2 regions of the Kitasatospora sp. NPDC059803 genome follow, and region 1 is predicted to be linked to the other one. Evidence: riboswitches for the same ligand, from Rfam matches in the RefSeq annotation. Region 1 holds a riboswitch; the other holds the start of a gene.
The links. Region 1 has a riboswitch for glycine ahead of gcvT (glycine cleavage system aminomethyltransferase GcvT). Riboswitches for the same ligand answer to the same signal wherever they lie in the genome.
Positions count from the first base shown of each region.

Region 2: another riboswitch for glycine. It lies ahead of gcvP (aminomethyl-transferring glycine dehydrogenase); the one in region 1 lies ahead of gcvT (glycine cleavage system aminomethyltransferase GcvT).

Region 1 is NZ_JBHWIJ010000042.1:17,337-39,763, forward strand. It holds gene glgP (alpha-glucan family phosphorylase) at 1-173, shown strand, start outside; gene ACFV6I_RS10025 (ABC transporter ATP-binding protein) at 206-2,065, opposite strand; gene ACFV6I_RS10030 (ABC transporter ATP-binding protein) at 2,062-3,882, opposite strand; gene glgX (glycogen debranching protein GlgX) at 4,051-6,258, opposite strand; gene ACFV6I_RS10040 (Ig-like domain-containing protein) at 6,572-7,846, shown strand; gene ACFV6I_RS10045 (Ig-like domain-containing protein) at 8,021-9,295, shown strand; gene ACFV6I_RS10050 (Ig-like domain-containing protein) at 9,584-10,816, shown strand; gene ACFV6I_RS10055 (ATP-binding protein) at 11,095-11,592, shown strand; gene ACFV6I_RS10060 (DMT family transporter) at 12,184-13,137, shown strand; gene ACFV6I_RS10065 (TetR/AcrR family transcriptional regulator) at 13,419-14,162, opposite strand; gene ACFV6I_RS10070 (NADPH-dependent FMN reductase) at 14,303-14,905, shown strand; gene ACFV6I_RS10075 (L-serine ammonia-lyase) at 15,061-16,428, opposite strand; gene glyA (serine hydroxymethyltransferase) at 16,587-17,855, opposite strand; gene gcvH (glycine cleavage system protein GcvH) at 17,949-18,323, opposite strand; gene gcvT (glycine cleavage system aminomethyltransferase GcvT) at 18,524-19,645, opposite strand; glycine riboswitch at 19,877-19,982, opposite strand; gene ACFV6I_RS10095 (enhanced serine sensitivity protein SseB C-terminal domain-containing protein) at 20,170-21,012, shown strand; gene ACFV6I_RS10100 (enhanced serine sensitivity protein SseB C-terminal domain-containing protein) at 21,130-22,053, shown strand.
Region 2 is NZ_JBHWIJ010000372.1:926-7,207, reverse strand. It holds gene ACFV6I_RS35680 (MFS transporter) at 1-1,386, opposite strand, end outside; gene ACFV6I_RS35675 (DUF2382 domain-containing protein) at 1,567-2,436, opposite strand; partial or broken gene ACFV6I_RS35670 (PRC-barrel domain-containing protein) at 2,449-2,811, opposite strand; glycine riboswitch at 3,035-3,138, shown strand; gene gcvP (aminomethyl-transferring glycine dehydrogenase) at 3,375-6,275, shown strand.

The DNA.
Region 1 (22,427 bases):
ACCTGGACGGCCGGACCCGCTACGAGGGCTCGCTGGAGCTGGGCCGGACCGGTCCGTTCGGCTACACCGTCCGGGTGCTGCCGGCCCACCCCCGGCTGGCCTCCCCGGCGGAGCTGGGGCTGGTGGCCCTGCCCGCCGAGTCGTCGGGGATGGACGCGGGGGTGCTGAGGTGAGGCCCCGCTGCGGGGAGCGCCGACCCTAGGACCTAGACCAGGCTGTCCCGCCAGGCCTGGTGGAGTGCGGCGAAGCGGCCGGATCCGTCGATCAGCTCCTGCGGGGAGCCGTCCTCGACGATCCGGCCCTGGTCCATCACCAGGACGCGGTCGGCGATCTCCACGGTGGAGAGCCGGTGCGCGATGATCACCGCCGTCCGGCCGGCCAGCACCGTGCGCATGGCCCGCTGGACGGCCTGCTCGCCGGGGACGTCCAGCGAGCTGGTCGCCTCGTCGAGGATCAGCACCGCCGGGTCGGCGAGCAGGGCGCGGGCGAAGGCGACCAACTGGCGCTGCCCGGCGGAGATCCGGCCGCCGCGCTTGCGCACGTCGGTGTCGAAGCCGTCCGGGAGTGCGGCGATGAACTCGTACGCGCCGATGTCCCGGGCGGCCTGCTCGACCTCCTCGCGGCCGGCGCCGGGGCGGCCGATCGCGATGTTCTCGGCGACGGTGCCGGAGAACAGGAAGGACTCCTGGGTCACCATCACCACGCCGCGCCGCAGCTCGGGGGTGGCGAGGTCGCGCAGGTCCACGCCGTCCAGCCGGATCCGGCCGTCGGTCGGGTCGTAGAAGCGGGCCAGCAGCTTGGCGACCGTCGACTTGCCGGCGCCGGTCGCGCCGACCACCGCCACCGTCTGCCCGGCCGGGATCACCAGGTCGAACGGCGGCAGCACCTGCTTGCCGGTGCGGTAGGCGAAACGGGTCTCCTCGAAGCGGACCTCGCGCCCCTTGCCGACGGCCTGCGGCAGTTCGGCGGGCGCGGCCGGCTCGGCGACGGTCGGCTCGTGGGCGAGCAGGCCGGCGATCTTCTCCAGCGCGGCGGCGGCCGACTGGTAGCTGTTCAGGAACATCGCCAGCTGGTCGATCGGGTCGTAGAGCCGGCGCAGGTAGAGCACGAAGGCGGTGAGCACGCCCAGTTCGACCGTGCCGTCGGCGACCAGGTAGGCGCCGAGCAGCACCACGCCGGTGGTCCACAGGTTGGCGGTGACGCGGGAGAGGCCGACGTAGCGGGCGATCTCCAACAGGCCGTCCGCCGTCGCGGTGGCGGACTGCCGGTTGACCAGGCCGAAGGCCTCGTCGTTGGCCTTCTCCCGGCGGAAGGCCTGCACCGGGCGGATGCCGTTCATGGTCTCGGTGAAGCGGACGATCAGCGAGGCGGCCGAGGTGCGGGAGCGGCGGTAGACCCGGCGCGAGCGGCTGCGGAAGGAGCGGGCGATCAGCGCCAGCGGCAGGATCGACGCCAGCGAGACCAGGCCGAGCCGCCAGTCCAGCACCAGCAGCAGCACCGAGATGTAGCAGACCGACAGGAGGACGGTCAGCAGCTCCTGGAGGCCCTCGGAGAGCAGCTCGCGCAGCGCGTCCACGTCGCTGGTGGCGCGGGAGATGATCCGGCCCGAGGTGTAGCGCTCGTGGAAGTCCAGGCTCAGCCGCTGGGCGTGCCGGAAGATCCGGCCGCGCAGCTCCAGCAGGATGTCCTGGTTGACCCGGGCGCTGATCTTGATGAACGCCCACTGCAGCAGCAGGCTGAGCAGCGCGCAGCCCAGGTAGGCGCAGACCACCGCGATCAGCGGGCCGCTGTCGCTCTCGCGCAGCGCCGGGATGCCGCGGTCCATCGCGATGGCGACCAGCAGCGGGCCGGACTGCAGGGCCGCCTGCTGGATGAGGATCACCAGCATCGCGACGCCGATCCGGGCCCGGTGCGGGCCGAGTAGCGAGCGCAGCAGCGCCCGGGGCGCGCCGGGCGGGACGGGGATGTCCTCCTCGTCGGCCGGGGGCGGCGGCGGAAGCTGTTCCTCGACCGGTTCGGCGGTCTCCCGTTCGGCGGGGCCGGCGGGCGAGATGGTGGTGGTCATCGGGTGGTGCCCCCCTCGGAGACCAGTGCGGCCTCGGGCATCGGGGCGGACTCGCCCGACATCAGTTCGCGGTAGTGCGCGCAGTCGCGCAGCAGGTCCTGGTGGGTGCCGACGGCCTCGATCCGGCCGTCGGAGAGCACCGCGACCCGGTCGGCGAGCAGCACGGTGCTCGGGCGGTGGGCGACCACCAGGGCGGTGGTGGCGCCGAGGACCTGGCGCAGCGCCCGTTCGACCAGGGCCTCGGTGTGCACGTCGAGGGCGGAGAGCGGGTCGTCCAGCACCAGGAAGGCCGGGTCACCGACCACCGCACGGGCCAGGGCGAGGCGCTGGCGCTGGCCGCCGGACAGGCTCAGGCCCTGCTCGCCGACCTCGGTGTCCACGCCGTCCGGGAGCTTCTCCACGAAGGAGGCCTGGGCGGTGGCCAGGGCGGCGCGCAGCTGCCGGTCGTCCGCGCCCGGGGCGCCCATCAGGACGTTCTCCCGGACGGTGGCGGAGAACAGGGTGGGCTCCTCGAAGGCGACCGCGACCAGCTCGCGCAGCCGTTCCCGGGGGAGGTCGCGGATGTCCCGGCCGTCCAGGGTGATGGTGCCGGCCGTGGCCTCGTACAGGCGGGGGAGCAGTGCGGTGAGCGTGGTCTTGCCGCTGCCGGTGGCGCCGACCAGGGCCATCGTCTCGCCGCTGCGGATGTGCAGGTCGATGCCGGCCAGCAGGTCGGGGGTGTCGTCGGGGGCGTCGGGGTAGCGGAAGCGGACGCCGGTGAAGCGGATGCCGTCGGGGGTGGCGCCCAGGCCGTCGGCGGTGCCCGGGTCGGCGGTCTCGGGCTCGTCCAGCACCTCGAAGAAGCGGTCGGCGGCGGTGGCGGCCTCGTTGGCGTAGGCGAGCAGCCAGCCCAGGGACTCGACCGGCCAGCGCAGCGCCAGCGCGGTGGAGAGGAAGGCGACCAGGGTGCCGGCGCTCAGCTCGTCGTGGGCGACCAGGTAGGCGCCGGCGGCGAGGGCGCAGCCGAGGGCGATCTCGGGCAGGCCGACGATGACCGCCCAGAGGTTGGCGAGCAGCCCGGCCTTGCGCAGTTCGGTGCGGCGCAGGTCGTGGGCCTGGGCGCGGAAGCGCTCGGCCATCGAGCGGTGGCGGCCGAAGGCCTTGAGGATGCGGATGCCGAGGACGGACTCCTCGATGACGGTGGCGAGGTCGCCGTTCTGGTCCTGGGCGCGGCGGGAGGCGCCGGAGTAGCCCGCCTCGAACCGCCGGGTGAGCACGAACAGCGGGACGGCGGGCAGCAGGATGATCAGGGCGAGCCGCCAGTCCTGGGTGAACATCACCGCCGTGCCGGCGAGGAACATCACCGAGTTGACGATCAGGAAGACCAGCGGGAAGGCCAGAAACAGCCGCATGGTGTACATGTCGGCGGTGGCCCGGGAGAGCAGCTGGCCGGATCCCCAGCGCTCGTGGAAGGAGATCGGCAGCCGCTGGAGCTTGGCGAAGAGGTCGCCGCGCATGGCCGTCTCCAGCCCGGCCAGCGGGCGGGCCAGGACCACCCGGCGGGTGTAGAACAGCGCGGCCTCGACCAGTCCGAGGACCAGCAGCAGGCCGATCAGCGGCCAGAGCCCGCTCAGGTCGTGTTCGGCGAGCGGGCCGTCGACGATCCGGCCGAGGACCAGCGGGACGCCGAGGACGCTCAGCATGGCGACCAGGGCGGCGGCCACCGAGGTGGCCAACCGGCGGCGGACGGCTCGGGCGTAGGGCCACAGGCGCAGGAGGGAGCGGACCGTGGAGCGGTGCCCGGTCGCGGTGTCGTCGTCTTGTCGGTTCTCGGCCATCGTCGTGAGGGTAGGACGAGGTCGCGTCATTTCTCATCAGGTTTTTCACCCCTGACAGAACGCTTCGGCGAGAACCGGCCACCTGTACGGGTGGGGCGCGGGTGAAAAGCGGGGCGCGTGGGGCCGGCCGCAGGGGCCGGAGTGCGCCGCACGTGCGGCCGACACCGCTCAGGTCGTGGCGGCGGGCGCGCGCAGCAGCCGCAGCGAGCGCCCGGCCAGCAGCGTCGCGCCCTGCGGACAGGGCTCGCCGCCGCCCTCGACGGCGGTGTCGACCACCGTCTCGTACGCCTCCTCCGGCGCGGCCCAGGGCTCGCCGGGGAGGGTGAACAGCACGGGTTCGTGGCCGGCGTTGAGCAGCAGCAGGAAGCTGTCGTCCAGCGTCGGCCGCCCGGCCTCGTCCCGTTCGGACATCGCGGTGCCGGACAGCAGCATGCCCAGGCAGGCGGTCGGGGCGAACCAGTCGGCCTCGGTCATCTCCTTGCCCAGCGGCGTGAACCAGGCGAGGTCCGGCTGGCCGCCCGGGGCGGCGGCCCGGCCGGAGAAGAACGCCCGCTGCCGCAGCACCGGGTGGGCCCGGCGCAGCCGGATCAGCCGGGCGGTCAGCTCGCACAGCCCGCGCCAGCGGGGATCCGCCAGGAGCGACCAGTCCAGCCAGCCGAGTTCGTTGTCCTGGCAGTAGGCGTTGTTGTTGCCGCCCTGGGTGCGGCCCAGCTCGTCCCCGGCGGTGAGCATCGGGACGCCGGTGGAGAGCAGCAGTGTGGCCAGCAGGTTGCGCAGTTGGCGCAGCCGCAGGGCGTTCACCTCCGGGTCGGTGGTCTCGCCCTCGACGCCGTGGTTCCAGGACCGGTTGTCGTCGGTGCCGTCCCGGTTGGCCTCGCCGTTGGCCTCGTTGTGCTTGCGGTCGTAGCTGACCAGGTCGCGCAGCGTGAAACCGTCGTGCGCGGTCACGTAGTTGACGGAGGCGTACGGGCGGCGGCCGCCGCGCTGGTAGAGGTCGGAGGAGCCGGACAGCCGGTAGCCCAGCTCGCGCACGTCCGGGCGGGCGCCGCGCCAGAAGTCCCGCACGGTGTCCCGGTACTTGTCGTTCCACTCGGCCCACAGCGGCGGGAAGCCGCCGACCTGGTAGCCGCCCGGGCCGACGTCCCAGGGCTCGGCGATCAGCTTCACCCGGCTGAGCAGCGGATCCTGGGAGACGGCGGCGAGGAAGGGGTGGTCCATGTCCACCCCGTCGGTGCCGCGGGCGAGGGCGGCGGCGAGGTCGAAGCGGAAGCCGTCCACGCCCATCTCGGTGACCCAGTACCGCAGCGAGTCGGTGACCAGCCGGACCACCTGCGGGCGGCGGGTGTCCAGGGTGTTGCCGCAGCCGGTGAAGTCGGCGTAGCCGCGCGGGCGGTGCGGGGCCGGGCGGTAGTAGGCGGTGTTGTCGATGCCGCGCAGCGAGAGCATCGGGCCGAGTTCGGCGCCCTCCGCGGTGTGGTTGAACACCACGTCGAGGATCACCTCGATCCCGGCGGCGTGCAGGGCGCGGACCATCCGCTTGAACTCGCCGACCTGGCCGCCGCGCGAGCCGGCCGCCGAGTAGCCGGCGTGCGGGGCGAAGTAGCCGATCGTGTTGTAGCCCCAGTAGTTGACCAGGCCGCGCGACTGGAGGTGGTCCTCGCTGGCGTACTGGTGCACCGGCAGCAGCTCGACGGCGGTCACGCCGAGGCGGGTCAGGTGGGCGACGGCGGCCGGGTGGGCCAGGCCCGCGTAGGTGCCGCGGAGTTCCGGCGGGATGTCGGGGTGGCGCATGGTGAAGCCGCGCACGTGCAGTTCGTAGAGCACCGTCTCGGCCCACGGGGTCTTCGGGCGGTGGTCGTCGTACCAGTCGTCGTCATCGTGGACGACCACGGATCTGGGCACGTAGCGGGCCGAGTCGCGGTTGTCCCGGACGGTGTCGGCGACGTCCGCCTCCGGCCAGTTGCGGACGGCCGCGCAGACCGCGTCGTGGCTGGTGTAACAGCCGTCCACGGCACGGGCGTACGGGTCGAGCAGCAGCTTCGCCGGGTTCCAGCGGGCGCCGGTCCACGGATCCCACCGGCCGTGCACGCGGAAGCCGTACCGGGTGCCGGGGCGGACGCCGGGCAGGAAGCCGTGCCAGGTCTGGAAGTCCTGCTCGGTGAGGCGGTGCCGGCCCTCCCGGCCGTCCTCGTCGAACAGGCAGAGGTCGACCGCCTCGGCGCCGGCCGCCCAGAGTGCGAAGTTGGTGCCCTGGCGGCCCTGTTGGTCGGTCCGGAAGCGGGCGCCGAGCGGCTGCCAGCTGCCGGGCCACGGTGGCTCGGCGGTGTCCCCGCCGGGCGGCCGCACTCCGGCTTCCAGCTCCTGCCCTGACGCCATGGCCGCACCCTCCCTGGACGGGGTGTCCCGGACCCCGTTCACTTCCTCTTTCCCGGATTGCGCAGATCGGAAGCGGCTGAACGGGGGCTTACCGGCGGATGGCGGCCGATGGATGGGGGGATTTCGCGCGGCTGCGCGTGTCCCCGCCGCGATTGCCCTCGTTGTTCCCGGTATCGGGCGTTCCCGCTGCCGGACGTTCCTGGCACCGGGAGTTCCTGACATCGGGAGTTCCCGGCGTCGGGCGTCCCCGGTAGCGGAGGCTCCCGGTACCGGATCTTCCCGGTACCGGACGTGGACAGTGGGAGGCCCCGGAATGCGGCGCCGAGGACGGGTGTGGGCGCGGCGGGCGGCGGCGGTGGCCTGGGGCCTCGCCGTCCTGACGGGGTGCGGCGGCCCCCCGGCGGCCCCCGCGCAGGACGCCGCCGGGCCCGGGGCGCACACCCCGCCCCCGCCGCCGTCCCGGGCGGTCGTCACGGCGCTGCCCGCCGACGGCGCCCAGGACGTGCTGCCGGAGGGCCCGGTCCGGGTGACGGCGGCGCAGGGCCGGCTGGTCACCGTCCGGCTGGCCGACGCCAAGGGCACCGAGGTTCCCGGCACGATCGCCCCGGACGGCGCCGCCTGGACACCCGACGGCCCGTTGCCGCTGGGCACCGCGTACACCCTGGACGCCGTCGCCGAGGATGACCAGGGCCAACGGGCGGCCCAGCACTCGGCGTTCTCCACGATGGCCCGGGCGCACACCTTCGTCGCCTTCTTCACCCCGGAGGACGGCTCCACCGTCGGTGTCGGCATGCCGGTGTCGCTGCGCTTCAGCCGGCCGATCACCGACCGGGCGGCGGTGGAGAAGGCCGTCCAGGTGAGCGCCGACCCGCCCGTCCCGGTGGCCGCGCACTGGTTCGGCAACCAGCGGCTGGACGTCCGCCCGCAGCAGTACTGGGCGGCCGGCACCAAGGTGACGGTGGCGCTGCGGCTGAAGGACGTGCAGGGCGCGCCGGGCGAGTTCGGCACCCAGACCAAGGACCTGCACTTCACCGTCGGCCGGGCCCAGGTCTCCACCGTCGACCTGGACGCGCACACCCTGACCGTCCGGGCCGGGCAGGGCGGCAAGGTGGTGCGGGTGCTCAAGGTGTCCGGAGGCAGCCGTGACCACTCCACCTACCGGGGCGTCATGGTGGTGTCGGAGAAGTACAAGGTGACCCGGATGAACTCGCAGACCGTCGGGATGGGCGACGAGTACGACATCAAGGACGTGCCGCACGCGATGCGGCTGACCAACTCCGGCACCTTCGTGCACGGCAACTACTGGGCGGACCCAGGGGTGTTCGGCGCGGCCAACACCAGCCACGGCTGCATCGGCCTGGCCGACGCCAAGGGCGGTGCGAGCAAGGACTCCCCGGCGGGCTGGCTGTTCGAGCACACCATCCCGGGGGACGTGCTGGAGGTGAAGGCCTCCGCGGGGGACTTCGTGCCGCCGCAGAACGGCCTCAACGGCTGGAACGTGCCGTGGGAGCAGTGGGTGGCGGGCAGCGCCCTCGGGCCGGTTGCCGGTCCCGCCGTCGGTCCCTCCGCAAGCCCCGTCGCGCAGTAGTCGATCTTCACCGCCGATTCACCCCCGATCCACCCACCTCCCCCCGGGAGCCGCTCGGACGGCCCGGCTATCCTGCTCCGGCGCGCCCTGGTCCGGCGCGAAAGATCGGCGCCCGGTGCAACTCATGGGGGCACTCAACGCGTCAAGAGAGTGGATACCGGGAGGGGAGAAACCGTGAAGACGGGGAAGACGGCCGACGCCGCGATACGTACCACCAGCCGTTACCGGCGCAGGGGTGCGATGGCGTTGGTCATGGGCGGGGTGCTGCTGCTCACCGCGGCCTGCGGCGACGACAAGGGCGGAACGGGCGGCGGGGGTGACAACGCGGCGCCCGCGGCGACGGCGGGTGCGGGCGGGACGGCGGCCCCGGCGGGCGCGTCGGCCGAGCCGAAGACCTCCGCCGCGGTGCTGGCCGTCGAGCCGAAGGACGGCGCTCAGGACGTCGCACCGAGCAACGCGTTGCAGGTGTCCGTCTCGAACGGCAAGCTCACCACGGTCGAGGTGACCGACAAGAACGGCAAGCCGGTCGACGGGGCGATCACCCCGGACGGCATCGGCTGGAAGCCCGCCACCGCGCTCACCGTCGGCATGGCGTACAAGGTGAACGCGCAGGCCAAGGACGCCGACGGCCTGGTGGCCGCGTCCACCACGACGTTCACCACGCTGACGCCGGACAAGAAGGTCTCCACCAACGACAACATCAGCGACGGCGCCACCTACGGCGTCGGCATGATCGTCTCGGTGAACTTCAGCAAGACCGTCAAGAACAAGGACGCCGTCCTCAAGGGCATCACCTTCGAGACGAACAACGGCACCGAGGTGAAGGGCCACTGGTTCGGCGACAACCGGCTGGACTTCCGCCCGGCCGAGTACTGGAAGCCGGACACCAAGGTCACCATCAAGTACCGGCTGAAGAGCGTCGAGGTCGCCCCGGGCATCTACGGCGACGTGGACAAGGACGAGCCGTTCACCATCGGCCGCTCCCAGATCGCCACCGCCGACGCCAAGGCGCACCAGATGACGATCGAGCGGGGCGGCAAGAGCACCACCGTGCCGGTCACCATGGGCGCGGAGGCGACGCCGTCCTGGAGCGGGACCATGGTGATCATGTCCAAGGAGAAGGTCACCCGGATGAACTCGCAGACCGTCGGCCTCGGCGGCGAGTACGACATCCAGGACGTGCCGCACGCGATGCGGCTGACCACCTCCGGCACCTTCGTGCACGGCAACTACTGGTCCAACGCGACCAACCCGTTCGGCAGGACCAACGCCAGCCATGGCTGCGTCGCGATGATGGACGAGAAGGGCGGCAGCGACACCTCCGTCGCGGGCAAGTTCTTCAACGACACGATGGTCGGCGACGTGGTCAAGGTCGTGAACAGCAAGGAGAAGACCGTCGCGCCCTCCAACGGGCTGGGCGGCTGGAACGTCGCCTGGGCGAACTGGTAGATCCTGCCCGCTGATTGACCGGATAGTCCCGGTTCGTCGGCGCGGTGCAGAAGAGCGGCCCGATCCTCACCCGTTGGGGTCGGGCCGTTCGCGTTTTCGCAGCGCACCGGGCCCCGAATGGCGCAACCTTTCCGGGGGCCGGCGCGTGTAGTGGTCGGGTCCGTCGTGTGCACGGGAGTTGTGCGGGGTTTCGGGTCGTGGGGTTTCGGCCCGCGGGCTTCGGTTCGCGGGTTGCGGGTTGCGGTTCGTGGGGTTCGGTTCGTGGGGTTTCTGAGGGAGGGATCGACGTTGAGGTCGATACGCAGAGTGGTGGCCGTCGGTCTGGTGGGCGGCGCGATGGCGCTGACGGCCGCGTGCGGTGGCGGGAGCGGCGGTAGCGGGGGCGGGAGCGCGGCCAAGGCGGACCTGGGGGCCGGCGCGGCCGCCGGGACGACCTCCCCGGGCGCCGCGGCGGCGAGCAGCGCGGCGCCGAAGGTGTCGCAGGCCGTGGTGAACATCGAGCCCAAGCCCGGCACGGTGGACGTCGCGCCCGACGCGCTCAAGGTCGGCGCGACCGGCGGCAAGCTCACCACCGTCAAGGTCAGCGACAAGACGGGCGCGGAGGTGCCCGGCACCATCGCCGCCGACGGCTCCAGCTGGACCCCGTCGGCCGGCCTCGCCGTGGGCAGCGCCTACCAGGTCAGCGCGATGGCCGCGGACGCCAACGGCGTGGTCGCCAGCGCGGACAGCAACTTCACCACGCTGACGCCGACGGCCCTCGCCAAGGCCGCCGACAACGTGGACAACGACGCGACGTACGGCGTCGGCATGATCGTCTCGGTGAACTTCAGCAAGGACGTCAAGAACAAGGACGTCGTCGCGAAGGGCATCACCTTCGAGACCGACAACGGCACCGTGGTCAAGGGCCACTGGTTCGGCAACCGCCGACTGGACTTCCGCCCCGAGCAGTACTGGAAGTCCGGCACCAAGGTGACGGTGCACTACCGCCTCAAGAGCGTCGAGATCGCCCCTGGGGTGTACGGCACCGACCGGGACGAGCCCTTCACGATCGGGCGGTCTCAGATTTCGACGGTTGACGCCGCCGCGCACAGGATGACCGTCGAACTGGACGGCAAACCGTCGGACATCGACATCACCTCCGGCTCGCCCGAGCACCCGACCTGGAACGGCACGATGGTCGTCATGTCCAAGGAGGGCGTGGTGCGGATGCAGTCCAGCACCCTCCCTGGCATGAGCGGCTCCCCGTACGACCTTCAGGTGCCGCACTCGATGCGGCTCACCGACAGCGGCACCTACCTGCACGGCAATTACTGGAGCAAGCTCATCGGCGAGGACAACGTCAGCCACGGCTGTGTCGCCCTCAAGGACGTCGAGGGCGGCGGCGAATCCACCTCGATGGGCAAGTTCTACGCCGGCTCGATCGTCGGCGACGTGGTGGTCGTGAAGAACTCCACCAAGAAGGAGACCCTCGACCCGGCGAACGGCCTGAGTGGCTGGAACGTGCCCTGGAGCGCCTGGTAGGCCGACCGGTAGCCGCCCTGGTCGGGGCGGTTCCACGGCAACCCGGGATTGACGCGGACGCGGCCCGGGTTGCCTGCTCCCCACCCTCTTCCGGCTCCTTCCGGGCCCCCTCCAGGCCCCCGCCTGGCACTCTCCGCGGGGTCTCCTTGCACGCGGCATATGCCGACTCGGAGGAGATCGTTTGCTCATTGTCCGTACGCGGCCGCTTGCGTTCCGCAATGATGGACCGCATGGCGGGTTGGGGCGAAACAGATCAGTCATCAGTTCCCGGGGCCGGATTGGTCGCCGAGGCGTCGTGGATCGATGTCCAGGGCGCGCTGGCGGCGCTGGAGCGGCTCAGCTCGGAGGAACTGGAGGAGATGTATTGCGGCAGGCTGAGCGATCAGTCCGTGCCGAACGAGGTACGACTGCCGTCCCGGCCGGAGACCGGCCCGGTGGCCCGCCGACTGGTGCTGTCGGTCCTGGAGTCCTGGGACCTCCATCAGCACCTGGAGGCCGGTGAGTTACTCACCAGCGAACTGGTCTCCAACGCCGTCCGGCATGCCGCCGGACGCACTATCGGGCTCCAGGTGATCCGCAAGCCGGGCTGGCTCCGCGTCGAGGTCCGCGACTCCTCCCGGGCGCTGCCCTGCATGATCCTCGCGGAGCCGAAGCCGGTGACCGAGCGGGGGCGGGGCCTGCGGGTCATCGACGACCTGGCCGACCGCTGGGGCGCCGACCTGCTGCCGCGCGGCAAGGGCGTCTGGTTCGAACTGAAGGTCCGCGAGCGGCACTGACCCTTCCGGGTGTTCCGGGTGTTCCCGGGAAAACGCGCAGGGCCCCCGAAGTCGCCGTGGTCCGGCGGATGGGGGCCCCTGCAAGTCATCGCGCCGGCCAAGGGGGTGCGTGCCGCGCGATGGGCGTCGGCCGTGCCAGGTCGGGCCAGCCGAAGTCTCCACGCCCAGGCCGGCGTGCTGTGCCGCCCGCCGTTGGGCTGCTTCGACTATCGCACGGATCTCAGCATGTGGGCAAACCAGGTGACTTGGATTGAAAGGTTTGTAACCTAGTTCACCTTTGGATTTTGCATAGGTTCACGCTGTCGCCTGTGAATATTCACCATCCTCGCCGTCGAGCCTCCGGTGCTTCGTCGCCCGGCCGCCAATTCCTCCGTGAACCCCACCCCGCCGGAACTGCCGGGTAGCATCAGGCCCGTGAACCTGTACTGGCACGTCGTGCTGCCACCGCTCTGCGCCTGATCGGGCACACACGCCGGTGGCTTGACCCCTGCGCTCCCTGCTGCGGCCCTCTCCGGCCGCCAGGAGGCTGCCGTGTGTGCCCGTTGCGAAACCAGCTCCCCTGACGGTCTTCGACGACGGAAGTTCACGACTGTGCCGAACCGCATCTCCACGCCCGCGCCCACCCTGGCCACCACCACCCCCGCCGCCCGCCGCACCAGCCCGCTCGGCGGGCCGGTCCCGATCCTGGTCGCCGCACTGCTGTGGGGCACCACCGGGACAGCCAGCTCCCTCGCACCCGACGGCGCCCCTTCGGCGGGCATCGGCGCCGCCGCGCTGGTCCTCGGCGGCCTCCTCCTCTTCCTCTCCACCCGCAGCGCCCGCGCGCTGCCCCGGGCCTGCGGCCGCCGGGAGCGGTGGCAACTCGCCGTCGGCGCCGTCGCGGTGGTCGGCTACCCGGTCACCTTCTATCCGGCGGTGACCCGCGCCGGGGTGGCGGTGGCCACCGTGATCGCACTGGGCAGTGCCCCCGTCTTCGCCGGCCTGCTCGGCTGGCTCACCCGGCAAGGGCGGCCGAGCGGCCGGTGGGCCTGTGCCACGGTGACGGCGGTCGTCGGCTGTGCCGTCCTGGTGCTGGGCCCCGAACTCACCGGCGGCGGCGCGGCGGTGGACACCGTGGGGGTGGCGCTGGCCGCGCTCTCCGGTCTCTCGTACGCCGTGTACTCGCTCATCGGCGGGAAGCTCATCTCGCGCGGGCACCCGTCCGCCGGGGTGATGGGGGCGATGTTCGGCGCGGCCGCGCTGCTCGTCCTGCCGGTGCTGTTCCTCGGCGACCTGCGGTGGCTCGCCTCGCCGCGCGGTGCGGCGGTGGTGCTCCACCTCGCCGTGATCACCACCTTCCTCGCCTACCGCCTCTTCGGCCACGGCCTGCGCCGCACCTCCGCCCAGACCGCCACCACCCTCACCCTCGCCGAACCCGCCGTCGCCGCGCTCCTCGGCGTCGCCGTCCTCGGCGAACGCCTCCCCGCCGTCTCCTGGTGCGGCCTCGCCATCCTGGCCGCGGGCCTCGCCGTCCTCACCGTGCCCGTGGGCACCCGCCGTCGCTGACCTGCGGGCGGCACCTGCACAGGAAGTCGGACGGGCCGACTTCCTGTGCGCGGGGCCGGGATCGAGTGTCCGAGGGGGCCCGGGGAAAATATATCGACCGGTCTACATAGGGCGTGTTCGTGGAGGGCTGGGGCGCATAGGAAGTCGGCGGGGCCGACTTCCTGCGCGGGAGGTGGGTGGGGGAGCGCTGAAAAGGTAGACCGGTCTGCATATTCCGGGCGTGAAAGGTAGACCGGTCTACATAATTTCCCCTACCCACCCACCTGAGGGCCGGGTCGCGCTCAGATGCCGAGGTGGGTGGCGATGCCGGTGAGGACGCAGTCGAGGCCGGTTTCGAACTGCCAGGTGGGGTCGTCCTTGCGGGTGGCCTCGTGGAGGTAGCGCTGGTAGGTGGGGTAGCGGCCGGTGTCCATCAGGAAGGACATCCGGGGGGCGAGGCCGGCGCGGGTCTCGTCGCCGTCGGACCAGCCGTGCTCGCGCTGGAGGGTGCGCAGGGCGAGCTCGGCGGCGACGGACCCGTGGACGTAGCCGGTGACGGTGCGGAAGACCGCCATGGTGGTGTCGGCGTCCAGGCCGTGGTCGGCGAGGGCGGCGAAGGCGCGTTCGGGGATGGCGAGCTGGTTGGGGGTGAGGGGGACGGCGCCGGCGCGGACGATCCACGGGTGGGCCAGGTTCATGGCGCGCAGGTGGAGCGCCAGGGTGCGCATGGTGTCGCGCCAGCCGGTGGCGGGGGTGCCCCGGGGGAGTTCGCCGTAGACGAAGTCGACCATCAGGTCGATGAGTTCGTCCTTGCCGGAGACGTACCGGTAGGCGGCCATCGGGGCGACGCCGAGGGTGGTGGCGAGCCGGCGCATGGTGACGGCGTCGAGGCCTTCGGCGTCGGCGATCGCGATCGCGGCCTCGGCGATCCGGTGCGGGGTGAGGGTGGTGCGCGGCGCGGGGGCCGGGCGGGCGAGGCGCTCCCAGAGTGAGGCCTGGGGCTTGGTCTGGTCGTCGTCCCCGGCGGGGGCCTGCTGGGCGGGCATGACGGCGGGCTCCTTCCGGCTGGGGTCCTCTCACCCTACCACCGGAGTGTACGACGTATCGGAAGTGGACGGCGTACGCGCCTATGTGTACGTTGTATCCGACAGATACGTTGTATACATCGTCCCGGAGGGGGATATCCATGGCCAAGGACGTTTCGGAGAAGAGCCTGAAGGTCGCGGTCGTCGTGGGCAGCACCCGGAGCGGCCGGTTCGCGCCCGTCGTCGCCGACTGGCTGCTCGGCCACCTCGGCGCGCGCGGCGACATGACCGCCGACCTGATCGATCTGGTCGAGACCCCGCTGCCGACCACCTTCCCGTCCTTCGGTGGTGAACTGGAGCCGGGCGCCGCTGAGTTGCTCGCCGCCGTCACGCCCCGCCTGGAGGCCGCCGACGCCTTCGTGGTCGTCACGCCCGAGTACAACCACAGCTTCCCGGCCCCGCTGAAGAACGCCATCGACTGGCACAACAGCCAGTGGCACGGCAAGCCGGTCGGCTTCGTCTCCTACGGCGGCCTCTCCGGCGGTCTGCGCGCCGTCGAGCAACTGCGAGTGGTGCTGGCCGAGTTGAACGCCGTGACGATTCGCAACACGGTCAGCTTCCACGGCGCCGCCCAGTGCTTCGGCGCCGACGGCCAGCCGCTCGACCCGGCCGCCGACGTCGCCGCCAAGACCATGCTCGACCAACTCGCCTGGTGGGCTGAGGCGTTGCGCGACGCCCGGCGAGTCCGCCCGTTCGCGGCCTGAGTGGCCTGAGCGGCCTGAGCGGCCTGAGCGGGCGCGTCGGGTGGCGCCGGGAAGCGGGGCCGGGGTGGGGCCAGCGGTGGCCCCGCCGCCCGGGACGCCCCGGAACGCCGAGAGCCCCCGGACGGGTCCGGGGGCTCAGGCGACAGCGGGTGTGATCAGCACTCGATGACGTTGACGGCGAGGCCGCCGCGCGAGGTCTCCTTGTACTTGATCTTCATGTCGGCGCCGGTCTCCTTCATCGTCTTGATCGCCTTGTCGAGCGAGACGTGGTGCCGGCCGTCGCCGCGCAGGGCCATCCGGGCGGCGGTGACGGCCTTGACGGAGGCCATGCCGTTGCGCTCGATGCAGGGGATCTGGACGAGCCCGCCGACCGGGTCGCAGGTGAGGCCGAGGTTGTGCTCGATGCCGATCTCGGCGGCGTTCTCGACCTGTTCGGGGGTGCCGCCGAGGACCTCGGCGAGGCCGCCGGCGGCCATCGAGCAGGCGGATCCGACCTCCCCCTGGCAGCCGACCTCGGCGCCGGAGATGGAGGCGTTCTCCTTGAAGAGCATGCCGATGGCGCCGGCCGCGAGGAGGAAGCGGACGATGCCGTCCTCGTCGGCGCCCGGGATGAAGTTCAGGTAGTAGTGCAGGACGGCGGGGATGATCCCGGCCGCGCCGTTGGTCGGAGCGGTGACCACCCGGCGGCCGGAGGCGTTCTCCTCGTTGACCGCCATCGCGTAGAGGGTCACCCACTCCATCGCGTTGGCCGGGCCGATGCCCTCGGCGCGCATCGCGCGGGCGGCCGCGGCGGCGCGGCGGCGGACCTTGAGGCCACCGGGCAGGATGCCCTCGCGGGACATGCCGGCCCGCACGCACTCCTGCATGACCTGCCAGATCTCCAGCAGCCCGGTCCGGATCTCCTCCTCGGAGCGCCAGGCCTTCTCGTTCTCCAGCATCAGGCCGGAGATCGACAGCCCGGTCTCCCGGGTGAGCCGCAGCAGCTCCTCGCCGGTGCGGAAGGGGTAGCGCAGCGAGGTGTCGTCGGGCTTGACCCGGTCCGCGCCGATGGCGTCCTCGTCGACGACGAAGCCGCCGCCGACCGAGTAGTAGGTCTTCTCCAGCAGCGTGGAGCCGTCCGCCGCGTACGCCCAGATGGTCATGCCGTTGGCGTGGTACGGCAGCGAGCGGCGGCGGTGCAGGACCAGCTGGGTGCTCAGGTCGAAGTCGATGGGGTGGGTGCCGAGGAGGTTGAGCCGCTTCTCGGTGGTGATCCGCTCGACGTCCTTGTCCGCCTGGTCGACGTCGACCGTGCGGGGGGAGTTGTCCTCCAGGCCGAGCAGGACGGCCTTCGGGGTGCCGTGGCCGTGGCCGGTGGCGCCCAGCGAGCCGTACAGCTCGGCGCGCACGCTCGCCACCTGGGCGAGCAGGTCCTCGGACCGCAGGCGTCGGGCGAACATCCGGGCGGCGCGCATCGGGCCGACGGTGTGGGAACTCGACGGGCCGATGCCGATGGAGAAGAGGTCGAAGACGCTGATGGCCACGGGGGACGTCCTTGTCTGGTCTCGTGGAAGGACTGGCGGGCGGGGGACGACACGGGTCGGGGCACCGCGCGCACTGTCCAGTGTGCGCGGTGCCCCGGGATCCCAGGTGCCGCGGCGGGGTGAGGCCGGTCACCCCGCCCGAACGATCACCGCAGTGATCAGAGGTTCGGGTAGAGCGGGTACTTCTCGGCCAGCGCGGTGACGCGGGCCTTGAGCGCGGTGGCGGCGTCCTCGTCGAAGGCGGGCTTGAGCGCCTCGGCGATGATGTCGGCGACCTCGCGGAAGTCCTCGGCCTGGAAGCCGCGGGTGGCGAGCGCGGGGGTGCCGATGCGCAGGCCGGAGGTGACCATCGGCGGCCGAGGGTCGTTCGGGACGGCGTTGCGGTTGACCGTGATGCCGACCTCGTGCAGGCGGTCCTCGGCCTGCTGGCCGTCGAGCTGGCTGTTGCGCAGGTCGACCAGGACCAGGTGCACGTCGGTGCCGCCGGACAGCACCGAGGCGCCGGCCTCGGCGACGTCGGCCTGGAGCAGGCGCTCGGCGAGGATCTTGGCGCCCTCCAGGGTGCGCTGCTGGCGCTCCTTGAACTCCTCGGACGCGGCGACCTTGAAGGCAACGGCCTTGCCGGCGATCACGTGCTCCAGCGGGCCGCCCTGCTGGCCGGGGAACACCGCGGAGTTGATCTTCTTGGCGTACTCGGCCTTGGACAGGATGACACCGCCGCGCGGGCCGCCCAGGGTCTTGTGGGTGGTGGTGGTGACCACGTCCGCGTACGGCACCGGGTTGGGGTGCAGGCCGGCGGCGACCAGGCCGGCGAAGTGCGCCATGTCCACCATCAGCAGCGCGCCGACCTCGTCGGCGACCCGGCGGAACGCGGCGAAGTCCAGCTGGCGCGGGTAGGCGGACCAGCCGGCGATGATCAGCTTCGGCTGGTGCTCCTTGGCCAGGCGCTCGACCTCGGCCATGTCGACCTGGCCGGTCTTCTCGTCCACGTGGTACGCGACCACGTTGTAGAGCTTGCCGGAGAAGTTGATCTTCATGCCGTGGGTCAGGTGACCGCCGTGGGCCAGGTTCAGGCCCAGGATGGTGTCGCCCGGCTTGATCAGCGCGAACATCGCGGCGGCGTTGGCCTGCGCGCCCGAGTGCGGCTGGACGTTGGCGTGCTCGGCGCCGAACAGGGCCTTGATGCGGTCGATCGCGATCTGCTCGACCACGTCGACGTGCTCGCAGCCGCCGTAGTAGCGGCGGCCGGGGTAGCCCTCGGCGTACTTGTTGGTGAGTACCGAGCCCTGGGCCTCCATGACCGCCACCGGGGCGAAGTTCTCGGAGGCGATCATCTCCAGGGTGGTCTGCTGGCGGTGCAGCTCGGCGTCGACCGCGGCGGCGATCTCCGGGTCGAGGGAGTGCAGGGACTGGTTCAGAACCGTCATGGTGTGGTCTTCCCGGGAGGAGAGAGACGGGAGCAGAGAGGGGGGAGCCTGGCAGGGCGGCCGCCGCGCTGCGGCCGCCCCGTCACGAGCGGGTCAGCCGCCGATGAAGGCGGTGTACTCGTCCGCGCTGAGCAGCTCGTCGGTGGACTCCACCTGGACCTTGAACAGCCAGCCGCCCTCGAACGGGGCGCTGTTGACCAGGCTGTTGTCGTCCAGGACGTCCTGGTTGATCTCGACGATCTTCCCGGTCACCGGGGAGAACAGGTCGCTGACCGACTTGGTCGACTCCAGCTCGCCACAGGACTCGCCCGCGGTCACGTCGGCGCCGACCTCGGGCAGCTGCACGTAGACGATGTCACCGAGCGCGTCGGCCGCGTGGGCGGTGATGCCGACCGTGGAGACACCGCCCTCGATGGCGGTCAGCCACTCGTGCTCCTTGGTGTACTGCAGGTGCTGGGGGTTGCTCATGGCGTCATTCTCCAGGATGGGAAGCGGGTACGACGAAGCGGGCCGCCGCACGGACGGCTTCGACGCGGATCAGGCGTGGTTCAGGCATGGGATCGGACCTGGGTCGGACCTGGATCAGGCGTGGCTCAAGCCTGGGTCGGGCGTGGTTCAGGCCCGGGTCTACGGGGAAGGCGGGGCCTCGGCGAGCGAGGCCCCCGGCCTCAGCGGGCGCGCTTGTAGAACGGCAGTGCCACGACCTCGACCGGCTCGTGCTTGCCGCGCACGTCCACCGCGACGGCGGTGCCGGGGGCGGCGTGGGCCGCGTCCACGTAGGCGATCGCGATCGGCCGGCCCAGGGTCGGCGACGGGGCGCCCGAGGTGATCCGGCCGATCGGGGCGCCGTCGGCGGAGACCACGGTGTACTCGGCGCGCGGGACGCGCTTGCCCTCGGAGACCAGGCCGACCAGCACCCGCGGCGGGTTGGCCTCGGCCTCGGCGGCGGCCCTCTCCAGCGCCTTGCGGCCGACGAAGGTGCCCTCGTTGGTGGTCTTGTCGAAGCGCACGACCCGGCCCAGGCCCGCGTCGAACGGGGTCAGGTCGGTGGAGAGCTCGTGCCCGTACAGCGGCATGCCGGCCTCCAGGCGCAGCGTGTCGCGGCAGGACAGGCCGCACGGGACCAGGCCGCGGCCCTCGCCGGCGGCGGTCAGCGCCTGCCAGACCCCCTCGGCGTCGCCCGGGTTGCAGAAGATCTCGAAGCCGTCCTCGCCGGTGTAGCCGGTCCGGGCGAGCAGCACGTCGCGGCCGGCGACCTGGGCCGGGAGGATCGCGTAGTACTTCAGGCCGGGCAGGTCGGCGTCGGTGGTCCCGGCCAGGATCGCGGTGGCCTCCGGGCCCTGGACGGCGATCAGCGCGTAGGTGTCGCGGTCGTCCGTGACGACGGCGTCGAAGCCCTTGGCGCGGGCGATCAGCTCGTCCAGCACCAGCTGGGCGTTGGAGGCGTTGGCGACGACCAGGAAGGCGTCCTCGCGCAGGCGGTAGACGATCAGGTCGTCCAGGATGCCGCCGTCCTCGGCGCAGATCATGGTGTAGCGGGCGCGCAGCACGCCCAGCGCGGAGACGAAGCCGACCAGCGCGTGGTCCAGCATCTCGCCGGCCTGCGGGCCGGTGACGGTGATCTCGCCCATGTGGGAGAGGTCGAACAGCCCGGCCCGGGTGCGGACGGCGAGGTGTTCCTCGCGCTCGCTGCCGTAGCGCAGCGGCATGTCCCAGCCGGCGAAGTCGGTCATGGTCGCGCCGAGGGCGCGGTGCAGCGCGTCGAGCGCGGTGAGGCGGAGGGACGACATGGCCTGGAACTCCTCGGTCTGGGCACTCATGGGTGCACGCGCCGGAACCGGACCCGCTGGGGGGCCGACCCTGCGCGCGGGCATGCGGCGGCGTGGGTCTCCCCATCTGTCGTCGAACCTGAGAGCTTCACCGCCCACCTGCCCGCAGCTGTTTCCAGCATCCAGGACAGCATGGTGGCTTGCACCGTGGGTGGGCGCGCGACAGGGCCGTGCGCCACTTTCCAGATGTGCCTAACCCGTGCGGTAGGGGGGCCTGAGAGATTCCGGGGAGGAGTTGCTCCTTCGGCGCCGGCTGTGCCGCCTGACGGGGCACTCCGGGCTCTCCCGCGCGGGTTCGAGCGGCCGGTATGGAGTTGTCGGTCCGCCGGCGCGCCGCGCCGTCGAACGCGCACATCATGGCACGTCCGCGCCGACGACGGGAGAGGGGACCCGGTCACACCCCGCTCCTTCGAACCGGCGCCCTAGACTGCTGCGCGTCGGCGCAGCAGAGGGCGGCCGACCGGCAGAGGGCGGATCAGGCGCGCATGGGGTACCCGGTGGAGCAGCAGCAGGGGTGGGGCGGGCCGGAGTCGGCGCCGCCGGGCGGCGGGTGGCCGGCCAACGAGCTGGAGCAGGTGCTGACCGCCGCGCTGGGCGACCCGGGTGCGACGCCGCGGGTGGTCGAGGTGCTGGCCCGCAGCCAGGTGTGGATCCCGCTGCCGGCCGGCGGCGACCCGCAGGGGCCCGCGCTGGACCTGCCGACCATCGAGCTGGCCGGCGAGCCGTACGTGCCGGTGTTCTCCTCGCAGGAGGTGTTCCTGCGGCAGGCGCCGGGGATGGCCTTCGCGGTGGCGCCGGTCTGGGAGTTCGCCCGCGGGCTGCCGCTGGGCGTGGGCATCGCGGTCAACCCGGAGGCGGCGGTGGGCATCCCGGTGCCGCCGCAGGGTGTGGCGGAGCTTCGGCGCGGCCCGCGCGAGGAGCGCCTGGCCGACCAGGAGCAGGGCCGGAACCAGGAGCAGAACCAGAGTCAGGGCCAGGGACCGGAGGCGCCGACCGGTGGCCGGGTGGCGCTACGCGAGCCGGTGCCGGGGGAGGACCCGGAGCACTTCCTGGCCGCCTGCCGGGCCGAACTTTCCGCCCTGCCCGGAGTGTTGTCCGCGCGGCGGGCGCTCGCCAGCATCGAGGGCGAACCGACCGTGATGTTCGTGGGCGTCCAGCTGGACCAGGCGGCCCCGGCCGACCCGGGCGCGGTGAACGAGGCGCTCGGCCGCGCGTTGGGAACCGCGCCGCTGCCGGGGGGCGTCCACCTCGTACTGCTCGATCTCGCCGATGACCCGGTGGTCGAGTGGCTGCTCACCCGGGTACTCCCTTTCTACGCGCGGGGTTGAGCGGGGTTCGTATCGGAGGCACGTCGCCGTGGCGGTGGCCGGTGCCGCGCCATAGGGTGCGTGCAGACGGCCGACGGGCCGGCAGGCTTGAGGAAAGAGGCGCGGCGAGGTGGGCGCATGAGTGCGGGAGCGGTAGCGGGCGGTGCACCGGGGCCCTGGGGCCAGGCGCCCGCCGGGCGCCCCGGAGCGGATCCGGGCGCGCTGGAGCGCACCCTGCGCGAGGTCGCGCCGGAGCGCTACGAGGCTTACGAGCAACTGCTGCACGCACTGGCCGACGGCCAGGTCTGGATGCTGCTGTGGCACGGCACGCCGGGCAGCGCGGACGCCCAGTACGGGAACATGGAGATCAGCGGCCACGGCTACGCGCCGGCCGTCACCTCGTCCGAGCAGCTGGCGTCGTCCGGCTGGGCGCGGGCCCACGAGGTCATCTCCGGGCGGGAGATCGCCGCTTCGCTGTACCGGACCCGCTGGGGGCTGTGGCTCAACCCGCACGCGCCCGGCGGCGGGGTCGGGGTGCCCTGGGCGGACCTGCGGCGGATCGCCGCGGGCCTGGAGCGGCTGCCGGCCGGGCCGTTGAAGCTGAGTGAGCCGAAGCTGAACGCCCAGCCGTTCTTCGCGCTGCTGGAGCGGCAGGCCGGTGAGGTGCGTGCGGTGCGGGCGCTGCGCCGGGCCTGGGTGCAGCCGGCCGTGGGGGAGCCGTACCTGGCGATCGGACTGGAGCTGTACGAGAGTTCGCCGCCGGCGGTGGAGGCGGTGCGGGCGCTGATGCAGCGGGCGATCGCGGTGGCCCCGGAGGGGCTGGCGGTGTCCACGGTGGCGATGGCGGACGAGTACGACCCGGTGGCGCTGTGGATGCGGGCGCACGCGCGCCCGTTCTTCGACCGGGAGGCGGGCCGCCCGCCGACCGGCCCGTACCCGCCGGTGCCGCCTCCGCCGTACCCCGCGCAGCAGGGGCCGGGTTACGGCTACGGCACGCAGCAGCCCGCGCAGGGCTGGACCGGGCAGCCGCAGCAGCCGTGGCCCGGATACCCGGGGCGCTGACAACCAAAACCTTTTTCCAGAAGCCGACTTGATCTTGCATCAGGTCGGCTTCGGTGCTTTCCGGACGAACTTCCGGCCGTTACCGTCGATCACCTTGACATGCCTGTTGCAGCCGTGTGAAGAGGGGTATGCCGAAGGCGTAGGAGGTGCATGCGCACAGATCACAGTTGGGCATCTGTCGGTTGTCAGGGCTGGCGCAAGCGAGTTCGGATGGCAGAGAGTTCTGCGCAACGCACCGCGCGTACTGGGAACCCCACGAAGGTGAACGCGCACGCCGACCGCCAGAACCACGCGAAGCCCATCCCGCGTTGGGGCAGTACCCGTGCACGACGTACTGCCGCGAACACCCGTTCCAAGCACCTCCGCACGTCCGC
Region 2 (6,282 bases), on a different contig from region 1:
GGCGACGGCGCAGACGACGGCCGCGACCCAGAACGCGTGCTTGTAGGCGTCCAGGGTGGGCAGCAGCAGCGGGATCTGCGGCGGCAGCTTCATGGTGTCGCCGGTCAGGATGGCGGCCATCACGGCGGTGCCGATCGCGCCACCGACGGTGCGCAGCACGGCGTTCATGCCGTTGGCGATGCCGCTCTGCTCCACCGGGACGGCGCCGTTGATGTACGCCGGCATCGCGGAGAACGCCAGGCCGATGCCCAGGCCGAAGATCGCCGAGGAGGTGTAGATGTCGCCCTCGTGGCTGTGCCGCACGGCCAGGTAGGCCATCGCGACGGCACCCAGGACGCCACCGAGGACCAGCGGCAGGCGCGGGCCGCGGCGGGCGATCAGCATCGCGCCGACCGGAGCCGCCACCATCGAGCCGATCGCGGACGGCAGCAGCAGCAGACCGGCGTGCAGGACGGTCGCGGTGAAGCCGTAGTGGGTGAGCTTCTCCGGGGTCTGGGCGAAGTTGCTGATCACCATGAACGAGCCGTACATGCCGAAGCCGATCAGCAGGCCGGCCAGGTTGGTGAAGGCGACGGCCGGACGGGACATCATCTTCATGTCCACCAGGGGGTGCGCGACCTTGGTCTCGATGACCCCCCAGATCAGGGCGACGACGGCGGCCACGGCGAACAGGCCGAGGGTCTTGGTCGAGGTCCAGCCCCAGTGGTTGCCCTGGCTGACCGCGACGAGCAGGGCGGAGAGCCAGCCGGCCAGGGTGAGGGCGCCGAGCGGGTCGGCGCCGCCCTCCTTGTCGGTGACCGGGTCGGACGGGACGCGGAACGCGACCAGGGCGACCGCGATCAGGCCGAAGACCAGGCCCATCCAGAAGATCGACTTGTAGCTCCAGTGCTCCAGCAGGAGACCGGTCGCGACCAGGCCGAGGCCGGAGCCGACACCCATCGAGGCGCTGATGGCGGCGACGCCGCCGGTCACCTTCTGCTTGGGCAGCTCGTCGCGGACGATGCTGATCGCCAGCGGGAGCACGCCACCGCCGGCGCCCTGAAGGACGCGGGCGACGACCAGCCAGGTGAAGGAGTGGGTGCTGACCGCCAGTGCCGAACCGGCGACCAGACCGGCCAGCGAGATCAGCAGCATCGGCTTACGGCCCCGGAGGTCGCCGAAGCGGCCCAGCAGGGGAGTCAGCACGGCGGCGGAGAGCAGGTTGGCGGTCATCAGCCAGGTGATGCTGGACGCGGAGACGCTCAGTTCCTTGGCCAGCGAGGGCAGGATCGGGACGACCGCGGTCTGCACCACGCTGAACGACAGCATCGCCAGGATGAGGGCCGGCAGGACCCGGGCGCTGCTCTGCTTCTCGGCCGCGGTGGTGGGCTGTGGTGCCTCACTCACGGTTGCTTCCTCCCGTACATAGTGAATGAACTGAAGTAACCATGCCGGGAGATACTTCAGAGTGTCAAATATCCATTGGTGACGCTTTGGCAAAATCGAAGGATTCCGGCCGGGTGGCGGCCGGGACGGGGCATGCCGAGGGCCCCGGACCGAGGGGTCCGGGGCCCTGGGGGCGAGGGGTCAGGCGAACGGGCGCAGCACGGCCGGGCGGGGGGTCTCGGCCACCGGGGTGGCTGCCGGGGTCGCCGGGGCGGCGGCCGTGTTGTCGTGGACCTCGACGTGCTCGCGGCGCAGCTCGTCCCGGATCACCTCCTCGGCGGTGTAGCGCTCCACCACCAGGCGGACCCGCTCGATCGGGGTGAGGTACTTGCGGACCACCGGGCGCTCCTCGCGCAGGGTGACCTCCTCCACCGCCTCGGCGATCTCCTTCTCGGTGAGCGAGGCGCGCTCGGCCTCGCTCACCGGCATCCGCTCCACCCGGACGCGCTCGCGGACCACCGGGACGCGGCGCTCGACCTGCTCGCTGGTCACGTACTTGCGCAGCTTCGCGGTGCCCACGATGTGCCAGTCCGTGGTGATGTCCAGGCGCTCCTCGCGGCAGGTGATCTCCACCGGGCCGTTGGGGGACGAGGTGGCCGGGCCGGTCGAGCGCTCCGAGACCGGCGCGGCCATGACCGAGTTCGTGGTCGCGGTGGTCGTCACGACCGGGGCGGGCTGCGGCTTGGGCTCGGTCGTCGTGGGGGCTGCTGCGGGCGCGGGGGTGTTGAGGGTCCGCACGTTGACCTCCGTCGCGGTGCCGGTGGGGTCGGCAGGGGTGGTGGTCGGGGCGGGGCCGAGGGAGTGGAAGGTGATGGGCTTCACGGGCTCGGCCGCCGAGGTGGTGCCGAAGTCGAGGTCGGGCCGCGCCGGTCGGTCACCCTCGCGGCCGATGGGCCGGTCGGCGTCCCGGCCGGCTGGGCGGTCACCGTCCCGGCCGATGGGCCGGTCACCCTCGCGGCCGACGGGCCGGTCGGCGTCCCGGCCGGCTGGGCGGTCACCGTCCCGGCCGATCAGCCGGTCACCCTCGCGGCCGACAGGCCGGTCGGCGTCCCGGCTGACCGGCCGACCGTTCGCCGGGGTGTCCAGGCCGTAGTAGCGGTAGAGCTGGAGCTCCTGGGCGGGCGACAGGTGCTGGCCGACGCCGAAGTCCGGCGACTCCTTCACCAGCGACTTGTCGTACGGCACCCGGAGCTCGTCGCCGGAGAACTCGCTGGTGGTGAGCGGGACGAAGGCGTCCCGGCCGAAGATGCCGGTCCGGACGGCTGCCCACTCCGGCTGGCCGGTGGCGTCGTCCAGGTAGACCTCGTCGACCGTGCCGATCTTGTCTCCGTTGCGGTCGACCGCCTTGTGGCCGATGAGGTCCCGGGGATCGATGTCGGTTTGCACTCTTTCCTCCAGTGCGCTGCGCCTGCGGAACTCCCGCAGGACCGTGGCCGGAGCACCCGTTCCGCCTGCCACTTCACACCAAAGGCCATGAATCGGACGGGCGCGACCGGGGTGCGCCGGACGGGCTTCGGGCTGGACCGTCCGGGGGACGCGCGTAGACCCGGAGTGACCCGACGCGGCCGTGATCAGGGGGCCTGCCGCTGGTACCCTGGGCGGCGACCGCCGAGCCCGCTCGGGAGAGTCCCCGGCCACGGAAAGCGCTGGTCGGGGCGCCGAAGGAGCAACTCCTCCCCGGAATCTCTCAGGCATCCGTACCGTGTGGGGTAGGTCACTCTGGAAAGCAGGGCAGGACCGTCGGCAGGGAGCCGACGGCCACCACCCTCACCGACGGTGCAAGCCGGCGGCGTGCCACAGCGCGCCGTGCGGGTGAAGCTCTCAGGTCCCGATGACAGAGGGGGAGGCCTGTCGGGTTCGCCCGCCCGGGTCGAATCGCTGTCCGCAGCGGCTCCGGCCGGCCGGCGTGCGCACCCCCGCCGGTCCGTGACCAGGAGGCCTCGACCACCATGAACGCCCAGCCGAACGCGGGACGCCCCACCGGCGCCTCGACCCTCACCGAGCTTGAGCTGGCCAGCCCCTTCGAGAACCGCCACATCGGCCCCGACGACGCCGCGCAGCAGAAGATGCTGGCGTCCATCGGCTACGGCTCGCTGGACGAACTCGCCGCCACCGCCGTTCCCGAGGCGATCCGCTCCATCACCGGCCTGGACCTGCCCGGCGGCCGCAGCGAGGCGCAGGTGCTCGCCGAACTGCGCGAGCTGGCGAGCCGCAACCAGGTGCTCCAGCCGATGATCGGCCTGGGCTACTACGGGACCTTCACCCCGCCGGTGATCCTGCGCAACGTCATGGAGAACCCGGCCTGGTACACCGCCTACACGCCGTACCAGCCGGAGATCTCCCAGGGCCGCCTGGAGGCGCTGCTCAACTTCCAGACCCTGGTCTCCGACCTGACCGGCCTGCCGACCTCCGGCTCCTCGCTGCTCGACGAGGGCACCGCGGCCGCCGAGGCGATGGCGCTCGCCCGCCGCGTCACCAAGGTCAAGGGCGGTGTCTTCCTGGTCGACGCCGAGACCCTGCCGCAGACCACCGCGGTGATCAACACCCGCGCGGTGCCGACCGGTGTCGAGGTCGTCGTCGCCGACCTGTCCGAGGGCATCCCGGCCGAGATCGCCGAGCGCGGCGTCTTCGGCGTGCTGCTCCAGTACCCGGGCGCCACCGGTGTGGTCCGCGACCTCACCCCGGTCATCGAGCAGGCGCACGGCCTCGGCGCGATCGTCGCGGTCGCCGCCGACCTGCTGGCGCTGACCCTGCTCGCCTCGCCGGGCTCGCTCGGCGCCGACATCGCCTGCGGCACCTCGCAGCGCTTCGGCGTGCCGATGGGCTTCGGCGGCCCGCACGCCGGCTACCTGTCGGTGCGCGCCGAGTACGCCCGCTCGCTGCCCGGCCGCCTGGTCGGCGTCTCGGTCGACGCCGACGGCAACCGCGCCTACCGCCTGGCGCTGCAGACCCGCGAGCAGCACATCCGCCGCGAGAAGGCCACCAGCAACATCTGCACCGCCCAGGTGCTGCTCGCCGTCATGGCCTCGATGTACGCCGTCTACCACGGCCCGGACGGCCTGGCCGACATCGCCCGCCGCACCCACCGCTACGCCGCCGCCCTCGCCGAGGGCCTGCGGGCCGGCGGCGTCGAGCTGCTGCACGGCGAGTTCTTCGACACCGTCACCGCCGTCGTCCCGGGCCGTGCCGCCGAGATCGCGGCCGCCGCCCGCGCCAACGGCGTCAACGTCCACCAGGACGGCGCGGACCGGATCTCGGTCTCCACCGACGAGACCACCACCCGCGAGCACCTGGCCGCCGTCTGGGCCGCGTTCGGCGTCCCCGCGGTCGAGGTCGCCGAGGGCGCCGACGCGCTGCCGGCCGCGCTGCTGCGCCAGGACGAGTACCTGACCCACCCGGTCTTCCACAGCCACCGCTCGGAGACCGCCATGCTGCGCTACCTGCGCCGCCTGTCGGACCGGGACTACGCGCTGGACCGCGGCATGATCCCGCTGGGCTCCTGCACCATGAAGCTCAACGCGACCACCGAGATGGAGGCCGTCACCTGGCCGGAGTTCGGCCAGCTGCACCCCTTCGCGCCGATCGAGCAGGCCCAGGGCTTCCTCAGCCTGATCCGCGAGCTGGAGCGCCAGCTGGTCGAGGTGACCGGCTACGACGCCGTCTCGATCCAGCCGAACGCGGGCTCGCAGGGCGAGCTGGCCGGCCTGCTGGCCGTCCGCGCCTACCACCACGCCAACGGCGACACCCAGCGCGACGTCTGCCTGATCCCGTCCTCCGCGCACGGCACCAACGCGGCCTCCGCGGTGATGGCCGGCATGCGCGTGGTCGTGGTGAAGACCCTGGTCGACGGCGACGTGGACGTCGAGGACCTGAAGGCCAAGATCGAGCAGCACCGGGACAGCCTCTCCGTGCTGATGGTCACCTACCCGTCCACCCACGGCGTGTACGAGACCCAGATCACCGACATCTGTGCCCTGGTGCACGAGGCCGGCGGCCAGGTGTACGTGGACGGTGCCAACCTGAACGCCCTGGTCGGCCTCGCCAAGCCGGGCAAGTTCGGCGCGGACGTCTCGCACCTGAACCTGCACAAGACCTTCTGCATCCCGCACGGCGGCGGCGGCCCGGGCGTCGGTCCGGTCGCGGTGCGTGCCCACCTGGCGCCGTACCTGCCGAACCACCCGCTGCAGCCGGAGGCCGGCCCGGCCACCGGGGTCGGCCCGATCTCGGCGGCGCCGTGGGGCTCGGCGGCCATCCTGCCGATCTCCTGGGCGTACGTCCGGCTGATGGGCGGCGAGGGCCTCAAGCGCGCGACCCAGGTCGCGGTGCTGAACGCCAACTACATCGCCAAGCGGCTGGCACCGCACTTCCCGGTGCTCTACACCGGCCCCGGCGGGCTGGTCGCGCACGAGTGCATCATCGACCTGCGCCCGCTGACCAAGGAGACGGGCGTGACGGTGGACGACATCGCCAAGCGCCTGATCGACTACGGCTTCCACGCGCCGACGATGTCCTTCCCGGTGGCCGGCACGCTGATGATCGAGCCGACCGAGTCCGAGGACCTGCACGAGATCGACCGGTTCTGCGACGCGATGATCGAGATCCGGGCCGAGGTCGACAAGGTCGGCTCGGGCGAGTGGGCGGCCGCGGACAACCCGCTGCGCAACGCCCCGCACACCGCCGCCGAGCTGGCCGGCGACTGGGCGCACGGCTACTCGCGGCAGGAGGCGGTCTTCCCGGCGGGTGTGAACCCGGCGGACAAGTACTGGCCGCCGGTCAGCCGGATCGACGGCGCGTACGGCGACCGCAACCTGGTCTGCTCCTGCCCGCCGCTGGAGGAGTACGGCGTCTGATCCGGAC